Regions from separate parts of the Salmonella bongori NCTC 12419 genome, predicted to be linked through region 2. Evidence: predicted binding sites of a transcription regulator. Region 2 holds the regulator's gene; each other region holds the start of a gene.
The links. The regulator LexA, encoded in region 2, represses DNA repair genes until DNA is damaged. The targets are predictions, from matches to a motif close to TNCTGTATGTACATACAGNA.
Positions count from the first base shown of each region.

Region 1: metR (HTH-type transcriptional regulator MetR) is a predicted target of LexA. The motif match lies at 4,829-4,848, and genes of this name have one in related genera.
Region 3: dinB (DNA polymerase IV) is a predicted target of LexA. The motif match lies at 4,635-4,654, and genes of this name have one in related genera.

Region 1 is NC_015761.1:3,849,941-3,857,728, reverse strand. It holds gene rmuC (DNA recombination protein RmuC) at 1-130, opposite strand, end outside; gene udp (uridine phosphorylase) at 271-1,032, opposite strand; gene SBG_RS18235 (dienelactone hydrolase family protein) at 1,291-2,103, shown strand; gene SBG_RS23580 (hypothetical protein) at 2,100-2,402, opposite strand; gene metE (5-methyltetrahydropteroyltriglutamate--homocysteine S-methyltransferase) at 2,416-4,677, opposite strand; gene metR (HTH-type transcriptional regulator MetR) at 4,912-5,865, shown strand; gene SBG_RS18215 (carboxylate/amino acid/amine transporter) at 5,753-6,652, opposite strand; gene yigL (sugar/pyridoxal phosphate phosphatase YigL) at 6,733-7,533, opposite strand; gene pldB (lysophospholipase L2) at 7,549-7,788, opposite strand, start outside.
Region 2 is NC_015761.1:4,081,146-4,088,933, reverse strand. It holds gene traF (conjugal transfer protein TraF) at 1-55, opposite strand, end outside; gene zur (zinc uptake transcriptional repressor Zur) at 302-817, shown strand; gene SBG_RS19295 (CsbD family protein) at 916-1,125, opposite strand; gene SBG_RS19290 (hypothetical protein) at 1,147-1,260, opposite strand; gene dinF (MATE family efflux transporter DinF) at 1,257-2,582, opposite strand; gene lexA (transcriptional repressor LexA) at 2,763-3,371, opposite strand; gene SBG_RS19275 (diacylglycerol kinase) at 3,480-3,848, opposite strand; gene plsB (glycerol-3-phosphate 1-O-acyltransferase PlsB) at 4,019-6,439, shown strand; gene ubiA (4-hydroxybenzoate octaprenyltransferase) at 6,550-7,422, opposite strand; gene ubiC (chorismate lyase) at 7,436-7,788, opposite strand, start outside.
Region 3 is NC_015761.1:291,775-299,562, forward strand. It holds gene fadE (acyl-CoA dehydrogenase FadE) at 1-2,002, opposite strand, end outside; gene lpcA (D-sedoheptulose 7-phosphate isomerase) at 2,243-2,821, shown strand; gene SBG_RS01305 (class II glutamine amidotransferase) at 2,943-3,710, shown strand; gene dpaA (peptidoglycan meso-diaminopimelic acid protein amidase) at 3,681-4,421, opposite strand; gene dinB (DNA polymerase IV) at 4,670-5,725, shown strand; gene pepD (cytosol nonspecific dipeptidase) at 5,909-7,366, opposite strand; gene gpt (xanthine phosphoribosyltransferase) at 7,612-7,788, shown strand, end outside.

The DNA.
Region 1 (7,788 bases), 230 kb from region 2:
TATCCAGCTCACGCCGTTCTTCGATAAGATCGGCGCGGATTTGATCGGCGTGCGCTTTCGTCGCCAGCCAGCCAATCACCGCCCCAGCCGCCAGCGCCACGACAACGCTTATCATAAGAGTCATATCCACAACACCTCTCCTGGAACCACACTATCCTGCACAAAATAGAATTGTGCTGTATAAACGTCCAGTTTAAAAGGAATTTCCTGCGAGGCGCCACGCAAAAAGAAAAGGCCGAACGCGTCGGCCTTTGCAAAAAGAGAGGAGAATTACAGCAGACGACGGGCCGCTTCCACGACAATTTTCACCGCGTGGCTTTCAGTTTGTTTCATCGTTTCCGCATTCGGAATCTCTTGTTGGGTACGGTTGACGATAACGCCCGCCACCATACCTGCGCGTAAACCCTGGCTTGCGCACATGGTTAACAGCGTAGCGGATTCCATTTCGTAGTTCATTACGCCCATCGCCTGCCACTCTTCCATAGAACCTTTGAAGCGGCGAACAACGCGGCCAGAATAGGTGTCGTAACGTTCCTGACCCGGATAGAAAGTGTCGGAAGAGGCGGTTACGCCAACGTGAGTCGTGGCGCCAATCGATTTCGCCGCTTCAACCAGCGCAGTGGTGCAGGCAAAGTCGGCAACCGCCGGGAATTCCATCGGCGCAAAATGCAGGCTCGCCCCATCCAGACGTACGGATGCGGTCGTTACCAGAACGTCGCCGACATTGATGTGCGGCTGAATGGCGCCCGTGGTGCCGATACGCAAGAAGGTACGAATACCCAGTTGCGCCAGTTCTTCCACAGCGATAGAGGTAGACGGGCCGCCGATGCCGGTAGAGCAAACGATAACTGCTTTGCCATCCAGCTCAGCGCGCCAGGAGGTGAATTCGCGGTGAGATGCCAGCTTAACCGGCTTATCCATCAGCGCGGCGATCTTTTCCACACGCTCAGGATCGCCAGGGACGATGGCGAGCTGGGCCCCTTGTAAATCGTTTTTGGTGAGGCCGAGATGAAAAACATCAGACTTGGACATATAAAACTCCTCTGTGAATCGGGTTTGTCAGAAGAAGCAAAAAGACACTTTACCTAAGGCATAAAGATATTTTCGTGACAACCATCACTATGGCGTAAAACAATTGCACTCGCTTACCATTAAAAAGTGATGTACATCACAATAAATAATCAATATCGCCAACCATTGCACAAAAGATAGCCGCTTTAAGGCAATGTGGTTTGTTACACACTGTCTATAGTTAATATTGCGCTATTTTTTAAGGGTACGGAGAATACCATGACAACGACACATCCATCCGGCTTTGCACCTGCAGCCACCCCGCTGGCTCCTACGGCAATCCATACCCCCGATGACGCCATTAGCGCGGGAATAACGTCAATTCCGTCCCAGGGGGACGACATGCCAGCGTATTACGCCAGACCAAAAGCGAATGACGGCGCGCTGCCTGTGGTTATGGTGGTACAGGAAATTTTTGGTGTACACGAACATATTCGCGATATCTGCCGGCGACTGGCGTTGGAAGGTTATCTCGCCATCGCGCCGGAACTCTATTTCCGGGAAGGCGACCCCAATGATTTCGCCGATATTCCGACATTATTAAGCGGTCTGGTCGCTAAGGTACCGGATTCGCAAGTTCTTGCTGATCTGGATCACGTCGCCAGTTGGGCTTCGCGTAACGGCGGCGATGTACATCGGTTGATGATCACCGGTTTCTGCTGGGGGGGCCGGATTACCTGGCTATATGCCGCGCACAATCCACAGTTAAAAGCCGCGGTAGCGTGGTACGGTAAGCTGATGGGCGATACCTCGCTCAACTCGCCGAAACACCCTGTTGATATTGCGACCGATCTTAACGCGCCGGTGCTGGGCTTATACGGCGGGCAGGATACCAGTATTCCGCAGGAAAGTGTGGAAACCATGCGCCAGGCGTTACGCGCCGCGAATGCGAAAGCAGAAATTGTGGTCTATCCGGATGCCGGACATGCGTTCAATGCCGACTATCGTCCGGGCTACCATGAAGCTGCGGCGAAAGACGGCTGGCAAAGAATGCTGGAATGGTTCGCGCAATACGGAGGAAAAAAAAGCTAACCACCGCGCGTTACCATACTTGTTGGGTCTACAACGCCCAGGTCGTGTAGACCCAATAAACCGTGATAGCAGCGACAGTTATGCTTTACCGCAGCATTTTTTATATTTTTTGCCGCTACCGCAGGGACAGGGATAATGACGTCCTGATAGCTGTCAATATTCTCGTTATGCTGCTCCAGCATACTGTACAACCCGTTGTCAAAAGACGCTAAAGAAAAAAGAAAGTAGGGAAAGGGTGAAGGGGTAAGGCCGGGCAAATGCAACCGTCCGGCATAATGCCCGGCGGCGTTATCACTCACCGGGCTTGCATGGTTACGCCTGTCGCAGATTTTGCGCGGCTTTGACCATGTTCGCTAACGCCGCGCGGGTTTCCGGCCAACCGCGAGTTTTCAGACCGCAGTCCGGATTCACCCACAGGCGTTGTGCCGGAATACGCTGTGCCGCCTTCTTCAGCAGGGCTTCAATCCACTCGACGCTCGGCACGTTCGGCGAGTGAATATCGTACACGCCCGGCCCGATTTCGTTCGGGTAGTCGAACGCTTCGAACGACTCCAGCAACTCCATATCCGAGCGGGAGGTCTCAATGGTGATCACATCCGCGTCCAGCGCGGCGATCGAATCCATAATGTCGTTGAACTCGCAGTAACACATGTGGGTGTGGATCTGGGTTTCATCCTTCGCCACCGCCGCGTTAATGCGGAAGGCTTCCACGCCCCACGCCAGATAGGCGTCCCAGTCGCTGCGGCGCAACGGTAAACCTTCGCGCAGCGCCGGTTCGTCAATCTGAATAATGCCAATGCCTGCGGCTTCCAGATCTGCCACCTCATCACGCAACGCCAGCGCAATCTGCTTAGCGATGGTTTCACGGCTGACATCTTCGCGAGGGAAGGACCAGCAGAGGATGGTGACCGGGCCGGTGAGCATGCCTTTTACCGGCTTGTCGGTCAGTGACTGGGCATATTTCGCCCACTCCACGGTAATCGGTGCCGGACGGCTAATATCACCAATCACTACCGGCGGTTTCACACAGCGGGAGCCATAGCTTTGCACCCAACCGTTCTGGGTAAAGACAAAGCCATCGAGGTGCTCACCGAAGTATTCCACCATATCGTTACGCTCGGCTTCGCCATGTACCAGCACATCCAGCCCTAAACGCTCCTGCTCGATAATAGCCTGTTTGATGTGTTCGGCGATGCCGGTGCGGTAGTTATTCGCGTCGAGATTACCCTTTTTGAAGTCCAGACGCAGGCCGCGAATTTCCGTAGTTTGCGGGAACGAACCGATGGTCGTTGTCGGCCAGGCAGGTAATTTAAAGCGGGCACGCTGGGCCTCAGCGCGAACTTCATAAGGATTTTCACGCTGGCTATCCTGCGCGGTGATGGTCGCCAGGCGTTTTTCTACCGCCGCATTATGTACGCGGCGGGAGTGACGACGCGCCTGAATAGGCGCGCTCCATTCCTCAAGCGCCGCCGTTTCGCCGCTGTTCAGCGCATCGCGCAGCAACGCCAGTTCACCGCATTTTTGCAGCGCAAAGGCAAACCAGCTTTTCACTTCGTCATCGAGGCGGGTTTCAACGCTCAGATCAATTGGACTGTGCAGCAGCGAACAGGAAGAAGCCACCCACAACACGCGTTTACCGACGATCTCTTTGATCTGATCGTATTTTTCTGTCAGATCGGCGCGCCAGACGTTACGTCCGTTAATCAGGCCCACGGAGAGCAACCAGTCGGCAGGCAAACGTTGGTGCAATTCCGCTACGTTATCTTTGCCATGAATAAGATCTACATGCAGACCCTGTACCGGCAGCGTGGTGATGGTGTCAAGGTTTGGCGTCACGCCTTCAAAATAGGTCGTCAACAGCAACTTCACCTGGCCTGAAAGCGCGTCATACGCCGGTTTGAAGGCATTCAGCCACGCCTGCGGCAGTTCCAGCACCAGCGCCGGCTCATCAATTTGTACCCACTCAATGCCGCGCTTCGCCAGTTCCGTCAGTATTTGCTGATAGACCGGCAGAATGTCCTTCAGCAACGTCAGGCGATCGAACGGCTCGCCTTTCACTTTGCCCAGCCACAGATACGTGACCGGCCCCAGCAGTACGGGTTTGATCTTATGACCCTGCGCCAGCGCTTCGTCCACTTCCTCCAGTAATTGCGTCCAGGTGAGTCTGAACTGCTGGCCTTTGCTGAACTCCGGTACCATGTAGTGATAGTTAGTATTAAACCATTTGGTCATTTCCGCTGCCGCCGCCGGTTCGCCAGTCGGCGCGCGGCCCCTGGCAATGCGGAACAGAGTATCGATATCCACGGAACCGTCGTTGTTCTGATGACGAGCCGGCACGTTGCCTAACAGCAGGCTGGTGGTCAGAACATGGTCGTACCAGGCGAAATCCCCCACCGGCAGCAGATCAATACCGGCCTGCTTTTGCTGCTTCCAGTGACGCGCACGCAGTTCGCGCCCAATCGCCAGCAGTTCTTCACGGGTAGCGTTCCCCGCCCAGTAGCTTTCTTGCACTTTTTTCAGCTCGCGACGCAGGCCAACGCGAGGAAAACCAAGGGTGTGAGTCAATATTGTCATTTTGCTTCCTCTAATCATATGTAAATCCTAAGTATTTTAAATTCAGGGAAGGCGGCAAGTTTGCTTATCCCGGGAGCTTACATCGGTAAGTGACCGGGGTGAGGAAACGCCGCCAACGCACCATCAATTTAAAAGACGACGGATTTTGGACGTCTGGATGTTTACACATCCATAATGTAAAGGTACTGTATATTCCTCAAGCGCAAATTGTTCATGGCAAAGTGAAGGACTTTCATGATCGAGATTAAACACCTGAAAACGCTCCAGGCATTGCGAAATAGTGGATCGCTGGCTGCGGCTGCGGCAGTGCTGCACCAGACCCAATCCGCTCTGTCTCATCAGTTCAGCGATCTGGAACAACGCCTTGGCTTTCGGCTATTTGTGCGTAAGAGTCAGCCGCTGCGCTTTACGCCGCAAGGGGAGATCCTGCTGCAACTGGCAAACCAGGTGCTGCCGCAAATCAGCCGTGCGCTGCAGGCGTGCAACGAACCGCAGCAAACCCGTCTGCGCATCGCCATTGAGTGCCATAGCTGTATTCAGTGGTTGGCCCCGGCACTGGAAAACTTCCGTACAAACTGGCCACAGGTCGAGATGGATTTTGAATCCGGCGTCACCTTTGATCCGCAGCCAGCCTTGCAACAAGGCGAGCTGGATTTAGTGATGACCTCGGATATTCTGCCGCGCAGCGGGCTGCACTATTCGCCGATGTTTGATTTTGAAGTACGGCTGGTGCTGGCGCCCGACCATCCACTGGCCAGCAAAACGCAAATTACGCCAGAGGATTTAGCCAGTGAAACACTGTTGATCTACCCGGTACAGCGCAATCGACTGGATGTCTGGCGTCATTTCCTGCAACCCGCGGGCATCAGTCCAACGTTGAAAAGCGTGGATAATACGCTCTTGCTGATTCAGATGGTGGCGGCCAGGATGGGCATTGCCGCGCTGCCACACTGGGTGGTGGAAAATATTGAGCGTCAGGGTCTGGTCGTGACCAAACCCCTGGGTGATGGCCTGTGGAGTCGCCTGTATGCCGCCGTACGCGACGGCGACCAGCGTCAGGCGGTGACTGAAGCATTTATTCGCTCGGCGCGCGACCACGCCTGCGATCACCTGCCGTTTGTGCGGAGCGCGGAGCGACCCACTTTCGATGCACCCACAGCGAAGCCAGGATCACAGCCGCGCCTGTAATAAAACTCGGCCAGTGGGGCTGCTGATGCCAGATCGCAAGATTAACCAGCAGTCCCGCAGGAACATGCATATTGTTCATAATGCCCAACGTCCCGGCATCCACCTGAGTGGCGCCATAATTCCACATAAAGTAGCCAATGCCGGACGCCACCACGCCAAGGAAGATCAGAATGCTCCACTGCAGGGTTGTTGCCGGTATTTTCTGCGCATTCCCCAACAGCGACCACGCCACCGCCGCCACCAAAAATGCCCCCAGGTAGAACCACGCAAAGGCGTTGTGCTGCGGCATGGGACGGGTTTCCATCAGGCGTTTATATCCCACCATCCCGATGGCGAAACTGATATTAGAAAGCTGTACTAATAGTAAACCTATCCAGAAATGGTCGGTCACGCGATCGTAACGAATAATCCCGGCGCCAATGACCGCCAGCAACGCGCTAAATGCATAGCCCCAGCGCAAACGGCGTTTACTCATCACATCGTAAATCAGCGTGATATAGAGCGGCGTCAGAACAGTAAACAGCAGCAATTCGGATACGGTCAGATAGAGGTAAGCGTGGAAGCTCAGCATATACATAATACCGAGCTGCATCGCCCCTACCAGCATATACAGGCTGATGGTTTTTACGCTGTGTCCGCGGGTTCGCAGGAAGGGCAGAAATACCAGCGCCGCCAGGCCCACACGTACCAGCACCGCGAAATAGCTGTCAACATGTCCGGCAAGGTACTCGCCATAAAAACTAAACGAGAAAGCCCACAGAATGGTGGTAATAATAAGAAGCGCCACAATGGATGTCTCTTAAAACAAGGAATATCCATTGTAGCGGAGAGTTAAGTTGACAACTGGTCAACTAACAAACGATCACATTATCGTAAAAAGAGCTCGCGCAGATAATGCGGCACGGCATCATCGACGTTGGAACCAATAACGTCGAGTTCCGGATGCAAATCTTTCAGGCGCTGATGGGCACTCCCCATAATGCAGCCTTTACCCGCCATCGACAGCATTTCGGCATCATTCATACCATCACCAAACGCAATACAGTCTTCCAGATTATACCCCATCGCTTTGGCAACGGCTTCCAGCGCATGACCTTTCGATACTCCGCCCGCCATCACTTCCAGGCAGGTCAACGTAGAGAAACTCACGTTTACCCGGTCGCCCCAACGCGCGTTAATCGCCTGTTCCAGTGGCAATAACTTTTCATGGGTGTCGCTGGTGAAAAAGACTTTACTGACGCCCTCCGGCTCCAGCAACGCAGGCTCAAACAGCGAGTAGTTGAATACCGCCTCTTTGAAAAAACGCATTTCTTCCGGACGATGGCGGTTCATAAACCATTCGTCATCACGATAAACGTTGGTCACGATATCCGGATTCGCGTTCACCACCCCGAACAGATCGCTGGCGATGTCACGATCCAGATTATGCGTAAAAACCAAATTCCCGTCGGTATCATGTACACGCGCACCGTTGGAGGTGATCATGTAAGATTTGATTTCAAGATTATCGCGGATTTGCCCCACATCGACATGGTGACGACCAGTAGCAAAGACAAAATGGATGCCGCGTGCGGTCAACAGCTTCAATGTCTCTTTTGCAAAAGGGGACAACGTATGGTCGGGGGAGAGTAGCGTGCCATCTAAATCAGACGCAACAATCTGATACATAATAGAATTTAACCTCTAAGCAAAGCGATTTCCGCTGGATAAATTAGGTTCGTTGAAAAATTCAACAATGGCGTTAAGCGCGACTGAGCGCATGGCGTCCTTTTCAAAAAGGATCTCATGGTACGCGCCTTTGATAACCAGCGGTTTTCCCCCTTCACAAGGGTGTCCCGCCGCAGCGCGGATTTCACAAAAACGGTCATGGGTGCGGTTGTCTACTACCCGCTCTTCTTCTGCCTGAATCAGGAGTGTAGGCGT
Region 2 (7,788 bases):
CCATAAAAAACGAGGCTGCAATAGTCATCACTGAAAGTTTGAGGTTTTTATTCACAGTTAGCCCATCTTATTATCAGGTAAATTAACTCCTTCGCCATGCTTAGCAGGACGGAGGTGAACTATTGCTGTGAAATAGCGACGTTAAAGCCTGTTGTTATCATATCGATCCTCATTATGTATAGATGAGAATGCTGGCCGGGGAAAGCGTAGCAGGCGATATATCGTGGCAGGGGAATTTCAGAGTTTTAAGCAGATCGTGGTAAAGTAGCAGATTAAACTTTCATGCTATTCGAGGTGCCAAATGGAAAAGACCAAAACGCAAGAGTTACTGGCGCAAGCCGAAAAACTCTGTGCGCAGCGCAACGTGCGCCTGACGCCCCAGCGCCTCGAAGTGCTGCGCCTGATGAGTCTGCAACAGGGCGCGATCAGCGCGTATGATCTGCTCGACCTGCTGCGTGAAACAGAACCGCAGGCCAAACCGCCCACTATCTACCGAGCGCTGGATTTTTTGCTTGAACAGGGTTTTGTCCATAAAGTGGAGTCCACCAACAGTTATGTTCTCTGCCACCTGTTCGATCAACCTACTCACAGCTCAGCAATGTTTATTTGCGATCGTTGCGGCGGGGTGAAAGAAGAGTGTGCCGAAGGCGTAGAAGACATTATGCATACGCTGGCAGCAAAAATGGGATTTGCGCTACGGCATAATGTGATTGAGGCGCATGGTCTGTGCCCGGCGTGTGTTGAAGTGGAAGCGTGTCGCCACCAAGGTGAGTGCGGTCACGATCATTCTGTTTTAATTAAGAAAAAACCGCGTTAGCCAGAACGGAAAACGGGCGGCAATGAAAGAGGGTGCCACCCGAATTCCTGTGCAAACAGTGGGAGGCACATCCTTGTCCTCCAGGCGGGGGAAACGCATTACCAGCGATAGTTGTTACGGGTTTCCCAGTCAACAACCTCTTTTTCCGCCTGATCTTTCTGGTAACCGTAACGTTCCTGGATTTTACCTACCAGCTGGTCACGTTTACCTTCGATAACGGTCATATCGTCATCGGTCAGCTTACCCCATTGTTCTTTCATTTTACCTTTAAACTGTTTCCAGTTACCGCCGGCTTCGTCTTTATTCATCATCTTGTCCTCATCATTCGGTTAAGAATAGCAAGTGTTATTCGCCCAAATGCTCTGCAATTTCTGCTGGACGTGATAGTAATTGTAGACAGGAATTCGGCCAGCGGTTTTATATTCAGAATTTTTAACCGTCACCCTCTGGCAAACCATGTACCATCGCGCCAGTGGCGACGCCAGATAAAAGCCAGTGACAGGCCGCGAAGCGCCAGAAAAACGGTTAATGCCAGCCATAAGCCGTGATTTCCCAGGAATGGCAAGGCGAGTAGCGTCAGCGCAAATCCCGCCGCGGCAACCGCCATGCTATTGCGCATTTCGGCGGCGCGCGTCGCGCCAATAAACATGCCATCCAGAAGATAGCACCATACGCCTGTTAACGGTAATACCACCTGCCAGATAAGGTATCGATCAGCCAGCAGTTGTATTTGCGGTAACGAGGTCAATAACGCGACAATATGTTCGCCTGCCAGGGCATAGACCATGGAAAACAGCAGGGCAACAACCCCTGACTGACGACACGCCGCCCGCCAGACGTCCAGTAACTTGCTGCCGTCACGCGCGCCGTAAGCCTGGCCAGAGTGCGCTTCCACCGCATAAGCAAAACCGTCCAGCGCATAGGCCGTAAAGGTAAGTAGGGTCATCAGTACCGCATTTACCGCGATAATATCGCTGCCCTGCCGCGCGCCTAACACCGTGATCGCGCCAAAACAGAGCTGAAGGAGCAACGAGCGCAGCATGATATCGCGATTAAGCGCCAAAAGACGGCGTACGTTACCGCGCCATGCATGTTTTAGCATCTCCAGCGACACACCGCGGAGATGGAGAACTTTACGCACCATCATTAAGCCGATCAGTAGCGTGGCATATTCTGCGATAACCGTCGCCAGAGCGGCCCCCTGCACGTTCATATGAAGCCCCATCACCAGCCACAGATCGAGCACAATGTTGAGGATATTTCCCACGACTAACAAGATAACAGGAGCCCGCGCATACTGAACGCCTAACAACCAACCGAGCAGCACCAGATTCGCCAGAGACGCGGGAGCGCTTAACCAACGAATTTCAAGGAAGCGTCTCGCCTGCACCAGAACAGCCTCGTTCCCACCAACAATATGTAAAGCTACATCAATAAGCGGCGTGCGAAAGAGCGCAATCAATACACCTGCGCCCAGCGCCAGCAACAACGGCTGAATCAATGCCCGAGCTAAGGCTCGCGGGTTTTTAGCGCCAAATGCCTGGGCCGTTAACCCGGTGGTGCTCATTCGCAGAAACAGCAACAGCATGAAAAGAAAACTGGTGGCGGTCGCCCCTACCGCCACGCCGCCCAGATAAACCGGGCTGTCCAGATGACCAATCACTGCCGTATCAACCAGCCCCAACAAGGGAACGGTGATATTAGAAAAAATCATTGGCAACGCGAGACGCCAAAGCGCTTTATCAGAGGAGGTAAAAAACGGCATGAAGACTGGCCTGACAAGGAGTTAAACAAAACATGCGCCCTACCACATAGCGGCATAAACGCCTTATCCGGCCTACAAAACCTTCACCCTCGGGAATCGGTTTCCCGCAGGCCTGATAAGCGTAGCGCCATCAGGCTGCAGGGCTGCCGGATGGGCACATACAAGGAGAGTAAGAAGAGATTACAGCCATTCGCCGTTGCGAATGACACCGACCGCCAATCCTTCAATGGTGAAGCTTTGTTCGCGCAAATCCACCACTATCGGTGTAAACTCACTGTTTTCCGGCAGAAGTTCTACTTTATTACCCTGTTTTTTCAAGCGTTTTACGGTGACTTCATCATCAATGCGAGCCACAACCACCTGCCCGTTGCGAACATCCTGCGTTTTATGTACTGCCAGTAAATCGCCATCCATAATGCCAATGTCTTTCATCGACATGCCGCTTACGCGCAACAGGAAATCCGCGCTGGGTTTGAACAAAGAAGGATCAACCTGGTAATGGCCTTCAATGTGTTGCTGCGCCAGCAGTGGCTCACCCGCCGCTACGCGCCCAACAAGTGGTAACCCCTCTTCTTCTTCCTGTAACAGACGGATACCTCGAGAAGCGCCGGAAACGATTTCAAGCACCCCTTTGCGCGCCAACGCTTTAAGATGTTCTTCCGCCGCGTTTGGGGAACGGAACCCCAAACGCTGCGCGATTTCCGCACGCGTCGGTGGCATACCTGTCTGGCTGATGTGATCCCGAATGAGATCAAACACCTCTTGCTGCCTGGCCGTTAACGCTTTCATTCCGCCCCCTGGGTGTATATACAGTCATGCTGTGAGTATATACAGTTGAAGGTGATTTTGGAACCACAAACCGCGCAAAAAACAAGAGATTTATAAAATTTGGAACCTTTATCGAAAATGTGACCATAACAGAATGCCCCAGGTCATCAGGGCAACGAAAATAGACAGCAGCACCGCAGCCGACCCCATATCTTTCGCCCGCCCGGAAAGTTCGTGATAGTCAGAACCGATGCGGTCAACGACGGCTTCTATCGCACTGTTGAGGATTTCAACGATCATGATAAGTACCAGGGAACCTATCAATAACACGCGGGTAATGGCATCCACATCCAGCCAACAGGCAATAATGACGCCCAGCAATACCGCCAGGCTTTCCTGGCGAAACGCGGCTTCGTGAGTCCATGCGGCGCGAAATCCTTTCCAGGAATACCCTGCCGCTTTGATAATTCTGGTGAATCCAGTGGTATTATTGGCCATCAAAAGAACCTTTTTACATTATTAACGTCAATGACATTATACGGCCGCCCTGCACGATTCGGGCTGCCGTTATAGAGCGCGAAGTATGACGGGATACAACAGAAATTCGCTAAACTTTCTGATATCCTTGCAGCGCATTTGCATTATTAACCAGAGGCTTTACATCGTTTATGTCCGGCTGGCCACGAATTTACTACAAATTACTGAATTTACCATTAAGCGTACTGGTAAAAAGCAAGTCTATTCCGGCGGAACCCGCTCAGGAATTGGGACTCGATACTTCTCGTCCCATTATGTATGTCTTGCCATACAACTCAAAAGCGGACTTACTGACGCTGCGCGCCCAATGTCTGGCGCACGATCTTCCTGATCCGCTGGAGCCGCTGGAGATCGACGGCGCGCTACTGCCTCGCTATGTATTTATCCATGGCGGGCCGCGTGTTTTTACGTATTACACGCCAAAAGAAGAGTCGGTGAAGCTTTTTCACGACTATCTCGATCTGCATCGCAGTAATCCGGCTTTGGATTTACAGATGGTGCCCGTTTCCGTGATGTTTGGCCGCGCACCGGGTCGTGAAAAGGGGGAAGTGAACCCGCCTTTACGTATGTTGAACGGCGTACAGAAATTTTTTGCCATCTCCTGGCTGGGGCGCGATAGCTTTGTCCGATTCTCGCCCTCCGTCTCGTTGCGTCGCATGGCTGATGAACACGGTACCGATAAAATCATCGCCCAGAAACTGGCGCGTGTAGCGCGTATGCACTTCGCCCGTCAGCGCCTGGCGGCAGTTGGCCCTCGCCTGCCCGCCCGTCAGGACCTGTTTAACAAACTGCTGGCGTCGAAAGCTATCGCTCGCGCGGTGGAAGATGAGGCGCGCAGTAAGAAAATTTCTCACGAAAAAGCGCAGCAAAACGCCATTGCACTGATGGAGGAGATCGCCGCGAACTTCTCTTACGAGATGATTCGTTTGACCGACAGAATTCTGGGCTTTACCTGGAATCGGCTTTACCAGGGGATTAACGTTCATAACGCCGAGCGCGTACGCCAACTGGCGCACGACGGGCATGAAATCGTTTATGTGCCCTGTCATCGCAGCCACATGGACTATTTGCTTCTCTCGTATGTGTTGTACCATCAGGGGCTGGTTCCGCCGCACATTGCCGCCGGTATCAACCTTAATTTCTGGCCAGCCGGGCCGATTTTCCGCCGTCTTGGCGCGTTCTTTATTCGCCGTACTTTCAAGGGCAATAAACTCTATTCCACCGTCTTTCGCGAATATCTGGGCGAGTTATTCAGCCGTGGATATTCTGTAGAATATTTTGTGGAAGGGGGGCGTTCGCGTACCGGACGTTTGCTCGATCCGAAAACCGGCACGCTGTCGATGACCATCCAGGCGATGCTGCGCGGCGGTACCCGCCCAATTACGTTAGTGCCTATTTATATCGGCTACGAACACGTGATGGAGGTGGGAACGTACGCCAAAGAATTGCGCGGCGCGACAAAAGAGAAAGAGAGTCTGCCGCAGATGCTGCGCGGTCTGAGCAAACTGCGCAATCTGGGTCAGGGCTACGTTAACTTTGGCGAACCGATGCCGCTCATGACGTACCTGAATCAGCATGTACCGGAATGGCGTGAATCTATTGACCCTATAGAGGCCATCCGTCCCGCCTGGCTAACGCCGACGGTAAACGGTATCGCTGCTGAACTGATGGTACGTATTAACAACGCTGGCGCAGCAAACGCGATGAACCTGTGCTGTACCGCGCTACTGGCATCGCGCCAGCGTTCGCTCACCCGCGAACAGCTCACCGAGCAGCTAAATTGTTATCTCGATCTGATGCGCAATGTGCCTTACTCCACGGACTCGACCGTTCCTGCCGCCAGCGCGGGCGAACTCATTGATCATGCGTTGCAGATGAATAAGTTTGAGGTTGAGAAAGACACCATTGGCGATATCATCATTCTGCCACGCGAGCAGGCAGTGTTGATGACCTATTATCGCAACAACATTGCGCATATGTTGATTATGCCTTCGCTGATGGCGGCGATTATCACCCAGCATCGCCGCATTTCGCGTGATGCGCTACAGCAGCATGTTGAAGCGCTCTATCCGATGTTAAAAGCGGAGTTGTTCCTGCGCTGGGAGCGCGAGGAGTTAGCCGCGGTGATTGACGCGCTGGCCAGTGAAATGCAGCGTCAGGGGCTGATTACTGTGCAGGACGACGAACTGCATATCAACCCGGCGCATTCACGTACGCTGCAACTGCTGGCGGCGGGCGCACGCGAAACGCTACAGCGTTATGCCATTACGTTCTGGCTGTTGAGCGCCAATCCGTCCATCAACCGCAGTACGCTGGAGAAAGAAAGCCGTACCGTGGCGCAACGTCTGTCAGTCCTGCACGGTATTAACGCGCCGGAGTTTTTCGACAAGGCGGTGTTCAGTTCGTTAGTGCTGACGCTACGGGATGAGGGCTATATCAGCGATACGGGCGATGCCGAACCGGCAGAAACGATGAAGATATATCAGATGCTTGCCGATCTGATTACCTCCGATGTACGCCTGACTATTGAGAGCGCGACGCAGGGCGAATAAGCCAACGCCGGAAATGCCCGATAGCGCAGGCTTATCGGGCGACTGATATGACGTATTGAAAATTTTGGGTTTGTAGGCCGGGTAAGGCGTCGCCGCCACCCGGCATGACATCAGAAGTGCCAGTAACTCATCGCCAGCCCTAAAAACAGCACCAGGCCAACATAGTTATTGTTCATAAAGGCTTTGAAGCAAGCTTCGCGCTCCCGGCTCGCAATCAGTTTTTGCTGGTATGCAAACAACGCTCCTGCCACCAGCACAGACCAGTAATATCCCCCTCCCAGACCATTCAACCCGCCGATCAGGGCCATTAACGCCAGTACGCCAAGCTGTAAAATCCCGATAATCAGTTTGTCATAACGGCCAAACAGAATCGCCGTCGATTTAATGCCAATCTTGATATCGTCATCTCTGTCGACCATCGCATATTGTGTGTCGTAGGCGACGGCCCAGAGAATATTGGCGAGGAACATCAACCAGCAACTCAGCGGTGTTGATTCGCTCACTGCGGCGAATGCCATGGGGATTGACCAGCCAAAGGCGGCGCCCAGCACCACCTGCGGCAGGTGGGTATAACGTTTCATAAAGGGATAAACCCAGGCCAGCGCCAGTGCTGCTACGGAGAGCAGGATCGTCATAGTGTTCAACGTCAGCACCAGCAGAAACGCAAGCAGCACCAGCACGATAAACAAATTACGCGCTTCTTTCTCTGTCACGGCGCCGCTGGGTAAGGGTCGGTTGGCGGTACGTTTTACATGACCGTCAAACTTGCGATCGGCATAGTCGTTCACCACGCAGCCCGCCGCGCGCATTAACCATACGCCGGCGACAAAAACCGCTAAAATCCACAGTTGAGGCATACCCGGCGTTGCCACCCACAGCGCCCAAAGCGTCGGCCAGAGCAGCAGCAACGCGCCAATAGGCTTATCTGTACGCATCAAACGGTGAAACGCCAGCAGCTTACTCTGCGTCAGACTCCACTCCATTTTTATCTTCCTCTTAGTACAGCGGCGATGCAGGTAAAAAAAGCTCAGTGAGCAAGAGCGGCTTTCCGCTCAACCGCAAGCGAGAGCGTCGCCCCCAAAGCGTTGCATCGCGTCCAATTTCAATAAAATCGCGGGTCAGCATCGATGATGTAAATAGATAACGTCCAAGCGGGGTTTTTCCCAGATGTTGTAAGACCTGCTCAGGTCCGCACAGCGTGGATTCCGGAACGACGGTACGCCCGGCAAGCCAGGGTTCGCCATCCGCGCAAAGGAGGATTTCGCGTAACCAGTAGCGGGATTCGGATGGCAATAGACTGAGCGCTTCCTCAACCTCACTTTGACCGACAAACCCTTCCCGAATTAGCG
Region 3 (7,788 bases), 670 kb from region 2:
CGACGCGATTCGGGAAGTTTTGCAGTAAATCGTCCATCGCCTGTTCGGCACGGTACAATGCATCCTGTACACCCCAGTGAACCAGCGGCAGATCGGCTTCGTGGCGACCTTCATCGTCGTAACGCTTCAGTACGGCTGAGGCCAGATAAAGCTGACTCAAGACATCGCCCAGACGTGCGGAGATACGTTCGCGACGCTTCAGGCTACCGCCCAGTACCGCCATTGATACATCGGACAGCAGAGCCAGATTCGCGCTCAGCCGGTTCAGATGCTGATAATAACGCTTAGTGGCATCGCCGGTGGGCGTATGGCTCGTTAAACCACGGGTCAGACCAAGCCAGAAGCTGCGAACCGTATTGCTGCCGACATGACCAATATGTTTAAACAGCAGCTTATCGAATGCGTTCACGTCGTTATTCTGCGCTGCGGTCATCTCTTCCAGTACATAAGGATGGCAGCGAATAGCGCCCTGACCAAAGATCATCATGCTGCGGGTCAGAATATTGGCGCCTTCAACGGTAATTGCGATAGGTGCCCCCTGGTAAGCGCGCGCCAGGAAGTTACTCTCGCCCAGCATAATGCCTTTACCGCCTGTGATATCCATCGCGTCAATAATCGATTGCTGACCGCGGTGAGTGCAGTGATACTTGACGATAGCCGACAGTACCGCTGGTTTTTCCCCCAGCATAATGCCGTAGGTGATCAGCGATGCAGCGGCATCCATCACATAAGCGTTGCCCGCAATGCGCGCCAGCGGTTCTTCAATACCTTCCATCTTGCCGATGGAAATTTTGAACTGGCGACGAATGTGAGCATAAGCACCGGTTGCCAGCGCGACGGATTTCACGCTGCCGGTAGAGTTGGACGGCAGGGTAATACCGCGTCCTACTGACAGACATTCCACCAGCATACGCCAGCCCTGTCCGGCCATTTTTGGACCGCCGATAATATAATCAATAGGCACGAAAATATCGTTACCACGGGTGGGACCATTCTGGAATGGAACGTTGAGCGGGAAGTGACGACGGCCAATTTCCACTCCGGGTGTTGATGTGGGGATTAAGGCACAGGTAATACCCAGTTCTTCTTCCCCGCCTAACAATTTATCCGGATCGGAGAGCTTAAACGCCAGCCCTAACACGGTGGCGATGGGGGCCAGCGTAATATAACGCTTGTTCCAGGTTAGACGCATACCCAGTACCTGCTGCCCCTGCCAGTCGCCCATGCAGACGACGCCGGTATCCGGAATCGCTCCCGCATCAGAACCCGCTTCCGGGCTGGTCAACGCGAAACAAGGGATCTCCTGGCCGCGCGCCAGACGCGGCAGATAGTAATTCTTCTGTTCTTCCGTACCATAATGCTGCAACAATTCGCCCGGACCGAGTGAGTTAGGGACGCCGACGGTAATCGCCAGAATCCCGGAGACGCCGGAAAGTTTTTGCAGTACGCGGGATTGCGCATAAGCAGAGAACTCCAGCCCGCCGTACTCTTTTTTAATGATCATCGCGAAGAAACGATGCTCTTTCAGGTAAGCCCACAGTTCCGGCGGCAGATCCGCCAGTTCATGGGTAATCTGAAAGTCGTTCGCCATCCGGCACGCTTCTTCTACCGGGCCGTCGAGAAACGCCTGTTCTTCTGCGGTCAGGCGCGGTTGAGGATAGTTGTGCAATTTTTTCCAGTCAGGTTTGCCCTGGAAAAGATCGCCTTCCCACCAGGTCGTACCGGCATCAATCGCTTCTTTCTCGGTACGCGACATTGGCGGCATGACCTTACGGAAGCCGCGAAACACTGGCGCGGAAATCATCGATTTACGCATCGGCGTGACGTTAAACGGTACGAGGATAATGGCCAGAGGAACCAGCAGCCAGATGGACCACAGGCCAGCGACGCCAAGCGCAGCGGTCCAGGCGAGCAGAATCAGGCTGCTGAGAAATAAGCTCACGCGGTGATAGAACAATGCGCCGAGCAGAATAATAGTCGCGAGAATACTCAAAATCATCATAACGAAAAGCTCCCTTGCTTGTAGGAGGTCTGACCACTTGTGATGATTAAGGTTGTAGTGGATGTAAATTCTTTTAGCAATGTGTTTACAAAATAATTACAACAAAGCTCACATTGTTGCCGTTTTTAGTGGCACGAAAAATCAAAAGCGCGAGGCGTTATTACGGCTTATGCTTCTCGGGTGTACTGCTATCCGGTACACTGCATTCTGTCATTTACATTCATGCTGAAGGATATCCTCATGTACCAGGATCTTATTCGTAACGAACTGAACGAAGCGGCGGAAACGCTGGCTAATTTTTTAAAAGATGATGCCAATATTCACGCCATTCAGCGCGCGGCGGTCCTGCTGGCAGACAGTTTTAAAGCGGGTGGTAAGGTACTTTCTTGTGGTAACGGCGGTTCTCACTGCGATGCGATGCACTTTGCTGAAGAACTGACAGGCCGCTACCGTGAAAATCGTCCGGGTTATCCGGCGATTGCGATTTCTGATGTTAGCCATATTTCCTGCGTCAGTAATGATTTCGGTTATGACTATATTTTCTCCCGTTACGTTGAGGCGGTAGGGCGCGAGGGTGATGTCCTGCTGGGCATCTCTACCTCCGGGAACTCCGGGAATGTGATTAAAGCGATTGCCGCAGCCCGTGAAAAAGGCATGAAAGTGATTACATTGACGGGCAAGGATGGCGGCAAAATGGCGGGTACGGCGGATATTGAAATTCGCGTGCCGCATTTTGGATATGCCGATCGTATTCAGGAAATCCACATCAAAGTAATTCATATCCTGATTCAACTGATCGAAAAAGAGATGGTTAAATAAGCGGATATTTTTTTCCGTACTCTGCCGGATGGTGATGTCGAGCGTCTTATTCGGCCTGGATGCGCGCAGGGCTTAATACTGTGCGCCATCTGACGATGAATCGTTTTAAGGCAGGTGATGTATGTGCGAATTGCTTGGGATGAGCGCTAATGTGCCAACGGATATCTGCTTTAGCTTCACCGGGCTGGTGCAGCGTGGCGGTGGAACCGGACCGCATAAGGATGGCTGGGGAATTACCTTTTACGAAGGAAAGGGCTGTCGCACGTTCAAAGATCCGCAACCCAGCTATCATTCGCCGATTGCTAAACTGGTACAAGATTACCCGATTAAATCTTGCTCGGTTATCGCGCATATCCGCCAGGCCAATCGGGGCGAAGTGGCGCTGGAAAATACGCATCCTTTTACTCGTGAGTTATGGGGACGAAACTGGACTTATGCCCATAACGGCCAACTGACAGGCTATAAAACGCTGGAAACCGGTAACTTTCGCCCGGTGGGCGAAACTGACAGTGAAAAAGCCTTTTGCTGGCTCTTGTATAAATTAACCCAACGTTACCCCCGTACGCCGGGCAACATGACGGCGGTATTTAAATACATTGCGACGTTAGCGACGGCATTACGCGAGAAGGGCGTTTTCAATATGCTGCTGTCAGATGGGCGGTATGTGATGGCGTTTTGCTCGACGCATCTGCACTGGATCACTCGCCGGGCGCCGTTTGGTGTGGCCACGCTGGTGGATCAGGATATGGAAATCGATTTCAGTTCACAAACCACGCCCAATGACGTGGTTACCGTGATTGCTACCCAACCGCTGACGGGGAATGAAACCTGGCAAAAGATTATGCCAGGCGAATGGGCATTATTTTGTCTCGGAGAGCGTGTAATTTGAGGCCAGTTGCGGTTGAACCACTTCGTGACTCAACGGCTTGCTTACGACGTAGCGCCCATCAACAATAGAAACGATCGGCGGCTTATGCGTCTGCTCAAAGTAATCGTAACCGGGTTTTAGCTGCGCCCAGAAGTCTTTGTAATAAGAGTATTTATGGCGCTGCATATTGGCGTCAGTCATCCGGAACGGATAAATACTCACCTGCACGCTCGGTTGGCCAAAGACCAACGCGGCGGTGACAAACTGAAAAATCTCATCAATGCCGCTGTCGGTCATGGCATAGCAGCCGACGGAAACACAGGCGCCATGAATCATCAGGTATTTACCATCGTAGCCATGCGCGCGATCATAGGCATTGGGAAAACCGATGTTAATGGCCTTATAAAAACGGCTGTCTGGCTTGAGCTGGTTGCGCTGAACGTTATAGAACCCTTCCGGGCTTTTAAAATCGCCCTGGCGGCGCTTCGGGCCTAACCCGCCGGAATAGTTACAAATTTTGTAGCTATCCAGTAACTGATATTGCTCGCCCATTTTGACGTAGAGATCAAGGGTACGCTCTTCTTTAAAAATCTGAATATAGACCGGCGAGCCCATTAACTGCTGCTTATACTCTTTACTGACCGGCGTGACGGGGCTGCTGCTGCTCAGCAAACCGGCAAATGAGAAGCACGGTATCAGAAGCATCGCAAGAAAAAATGCGATTTTACGCATACTGCTTGTTCCTTGATAAAACGGTTACACACGCCAGAACGGCAAAAGAGTTCCCAAATCGGAGTAATCTGGATTTGGAGCGCTCACATTAGCACCACAGCAGTTTTTCGCAAGTCCCCGTTTGTACGTTTACAATTTTCTCGTCTTTTCGCGTTATCCTGTTATCGAATTCGCCGTTTTTTAAACCAGTGTCTCTTTGCGCACAATAAAGCATACTGTATACTTAAACAGTGTTGCGAGGGCGAACGATGCGCAAAATCATACATGTGGATATGGATTGTTTTTTTGCGGCGGTTGAAATGCGCGATAACCCGGCGTTACGCGATATTCCCATTGCCATTGGTGGGAGCCGCGAACGTAGAGGTGTTATCAGTACCGCTAACTATCCTGCGCGTCTGTTTGGCGTACGTAGCGCGATGCCGACGGGTATGGCGCTAAAGCTTTGCCCCCATCTCACTTTATTGCCGGGTCGTTTTGACGCGTATAAAGAGGCCTCGCAGCATGTTCGTGACATCTTTTCCCGCTACACATCACTGATTGAACCGCTCTCGCTGGATGAAGCCTGGCTGGATGTCACTGACAGCCCACACTGTTATGGCTCCGCGACGCTAATCGCCAGGGAGATTCGCCAGACCATTTTCAATGAATTACAACTCACCGCTTCCGCTGGTGTTGCGCCGGTAAAATTTCTGGCGAAGATAGCCTCTGATCTGAATAAACCTAACGGGCAATATGTGATTACGCCTGACGATGTTCCCGATTTTCTTAAAACGTTGCCGCTGGTAAAAATTCCAGGCGTGGGGAAAGTTTCCGCCGCCAAACTGGAAAGTATGGGACTAAGAACCTGTGGGGATATTCAACAATGCGACCTGGCGATGCTCCTTAAGCGCTTCGGTAAGTTTGGCCGGATACTATGGGAACGTAGCCAGGGTATTGACGAACGTGATGTTAACAGTGAAAGACTACGTAAATCGGTGGGCGTTGAGCGCACTCTGGCGGAGGATATTCATAAATGGTCAGACTGTGAGTCCATTATTGAACATCTGTATCCGGAGCTGGAACGACGTCTGGCCATGGTGAAGCCCGATTTACTCATTGCGCGACAGGGCGTGAAATTAAAATTTAATGATTTTCAGCAGACCACCCAGGAACATGTCTGGCCGCAATTAAATAAAGACGATTTAATTTCTACTGCCCGTAATACCTGGGACGAGCGTCGTGGCGAGCGCGGCGTGCGGCTGGTAGGGTTACACGTGACGCTGCTTGATCCACAAATAGAAAGGCAACTTTTGTTAGGAATTTAACCCCATTGATTCGCGCCGATCATAACAGTGGCTTTCCCGCACTGGCGGACAACGATATCAGTTGCGCCATGCCCTGTTAACAAACGGATATTTAGGGTGGAAACGTAAAAGCATTGAACCCGGCATATGTTTATAGCCGGGTTCAATTAAACAATTCGCGCCTTTTCTGTGGCGCGGCTATGATTATTTCTGCGGAATCGCTTTTAGCAGTTCGGTCAGCAACGTCCAATAGTGGCCGACGCTTTCGATGTGCACCTGTTCGTCCGGAGAGTGGGGCCCGGTGATGGTTGGCCCAATAGAGACCATGTCCATATCCGGATAGGGTTTCTTAAACAAGCCGCATTCCAGACCCGCATGGATAATCTGGATATTCGGCGTTTTGTTAAACAGACGCTGATAGGTCTCCCGCACCAGATGCATCACCGGTGAGTTTGCATCCGGCTGCCAGCCAGGATAACTGCCTTTCGCTTCGGTTTTCGCGCCTGCCAGTTTGCCCAGTGAATCAAGCATACTCACTACGTAATCTTTACCACTATCGATAAGAGAGCGAATCAGGCAGTGAATTTCGACATTAGCATCAGACATGGTGACCACGCCGACGTTCAACGACGTTTCCACCACGCCTTTCGCCACGTCTGAATTGCGGATTACGCCGTTTGGCGTAGCGTTCAGCAGGCGAATAAAGGTATCGCGTGACTGAGCGGTTAATGCCGCTTTATCATTACCGACGTCACCGAGTTGCAGTGTCAGATTTTTCTCTTTTTCCGCCAGTTCGTTTTTCAGGATCTCCTGATAAGTCTTCACCAGCGCTTTCAGTGTTTCGGTTTTATCTGCCGCCACGGCAACAGTAGCAAAAGCTTCGCGCGGAATTGCGTTACGCAGTGTGCCGCCGTTGAAATCAATCAGACGCAGATCCAGTTCTTCTGCGTGCCCGGCAAGAAAACGCGCCAGTAGTTTGTTGGCGTTACCCAGACCGAGATGGATCTCACCGCCGGAATGGCCGCCTTTCAGGCCTTTCAGGGTCAGCTTAAAGCTCACAAATCCTGCAGGTACGGCTTCACGGGTTAACGCCAGGTTAGAGGTAAAATCGATACCGCCTGCGCAGCCCATATAGATCTCACCTTCTTCTTCAGAGTCGGTGTTGATCAGGATGTCGGCCTGCAACCAGCCGGACTGAAGGCCGAACGCGCCATCCATCCCGGCTTCTTCTGTCATCGTCAGCAGCACTTCCAGCGGGCCGTGTACGACACTGTCGTCAGCCAGTACCGCCAATGCGGAGGCCATCCCAATACCGTTGTCCGCGCCGAGCGTTGTACCTCGTGCTTTAACCCAGTCGCCATCAATATAAGGCTGGATAGGATCTTTAGTGAAGTCGTGAACGGTGTCATTATTTTTCTGCGGCACCATATCCAGATGCGCTTGTAAAACGACGGGTTTGCGGTTTTCCATACCTGCGGTAGCGGGTTTACGGATTAGGATATTACCCACCTGGTCGCGCTCTACATGCAGACCTTTCTCGTTAGCCCAACCCACGATATGTTCAGCGAGTTGTTCTTCATGATAGGAGGGATGAGGAATAGAACAGATTTTGGCAAAAATATCCCACAAAGGTTGTGGTGATAACTGAGACAGTTCAGACACGATAAGTCTCCTTGACGGTGTCCTGAAAAACATTCTTACAGGCCACAGGGTTAGCGGAATTGTTAACTCTTACGAGATGCGGTTGAGAATACCACTTTCTCTGCCTGCGGCTAGTATAAAGCGTGCAAAAAGAGGCGTGGGTTCTGCTAAACACTGGTTTTTAGTGCGTCAGGTCTCTATAATCTCGCGCAATCTGGTTCACCCTCAATTTTTAAGCCGTAGATAAACAGGCTGGGACACTTCACATGAGCGAAAAATACGTCGTCACCTGGGACATGTTGCAGATTCACGCACGCAAACTGGCGAGCCGCCTGATGCCTTCAGAACAATGGAAAGGCATTATTGCCGTAAGTCGTGGTGGCCTTGTACCGGGCGCATTACTGGCGCGTGAATTGGGCATTCGTCATGTCGATACCGTATGC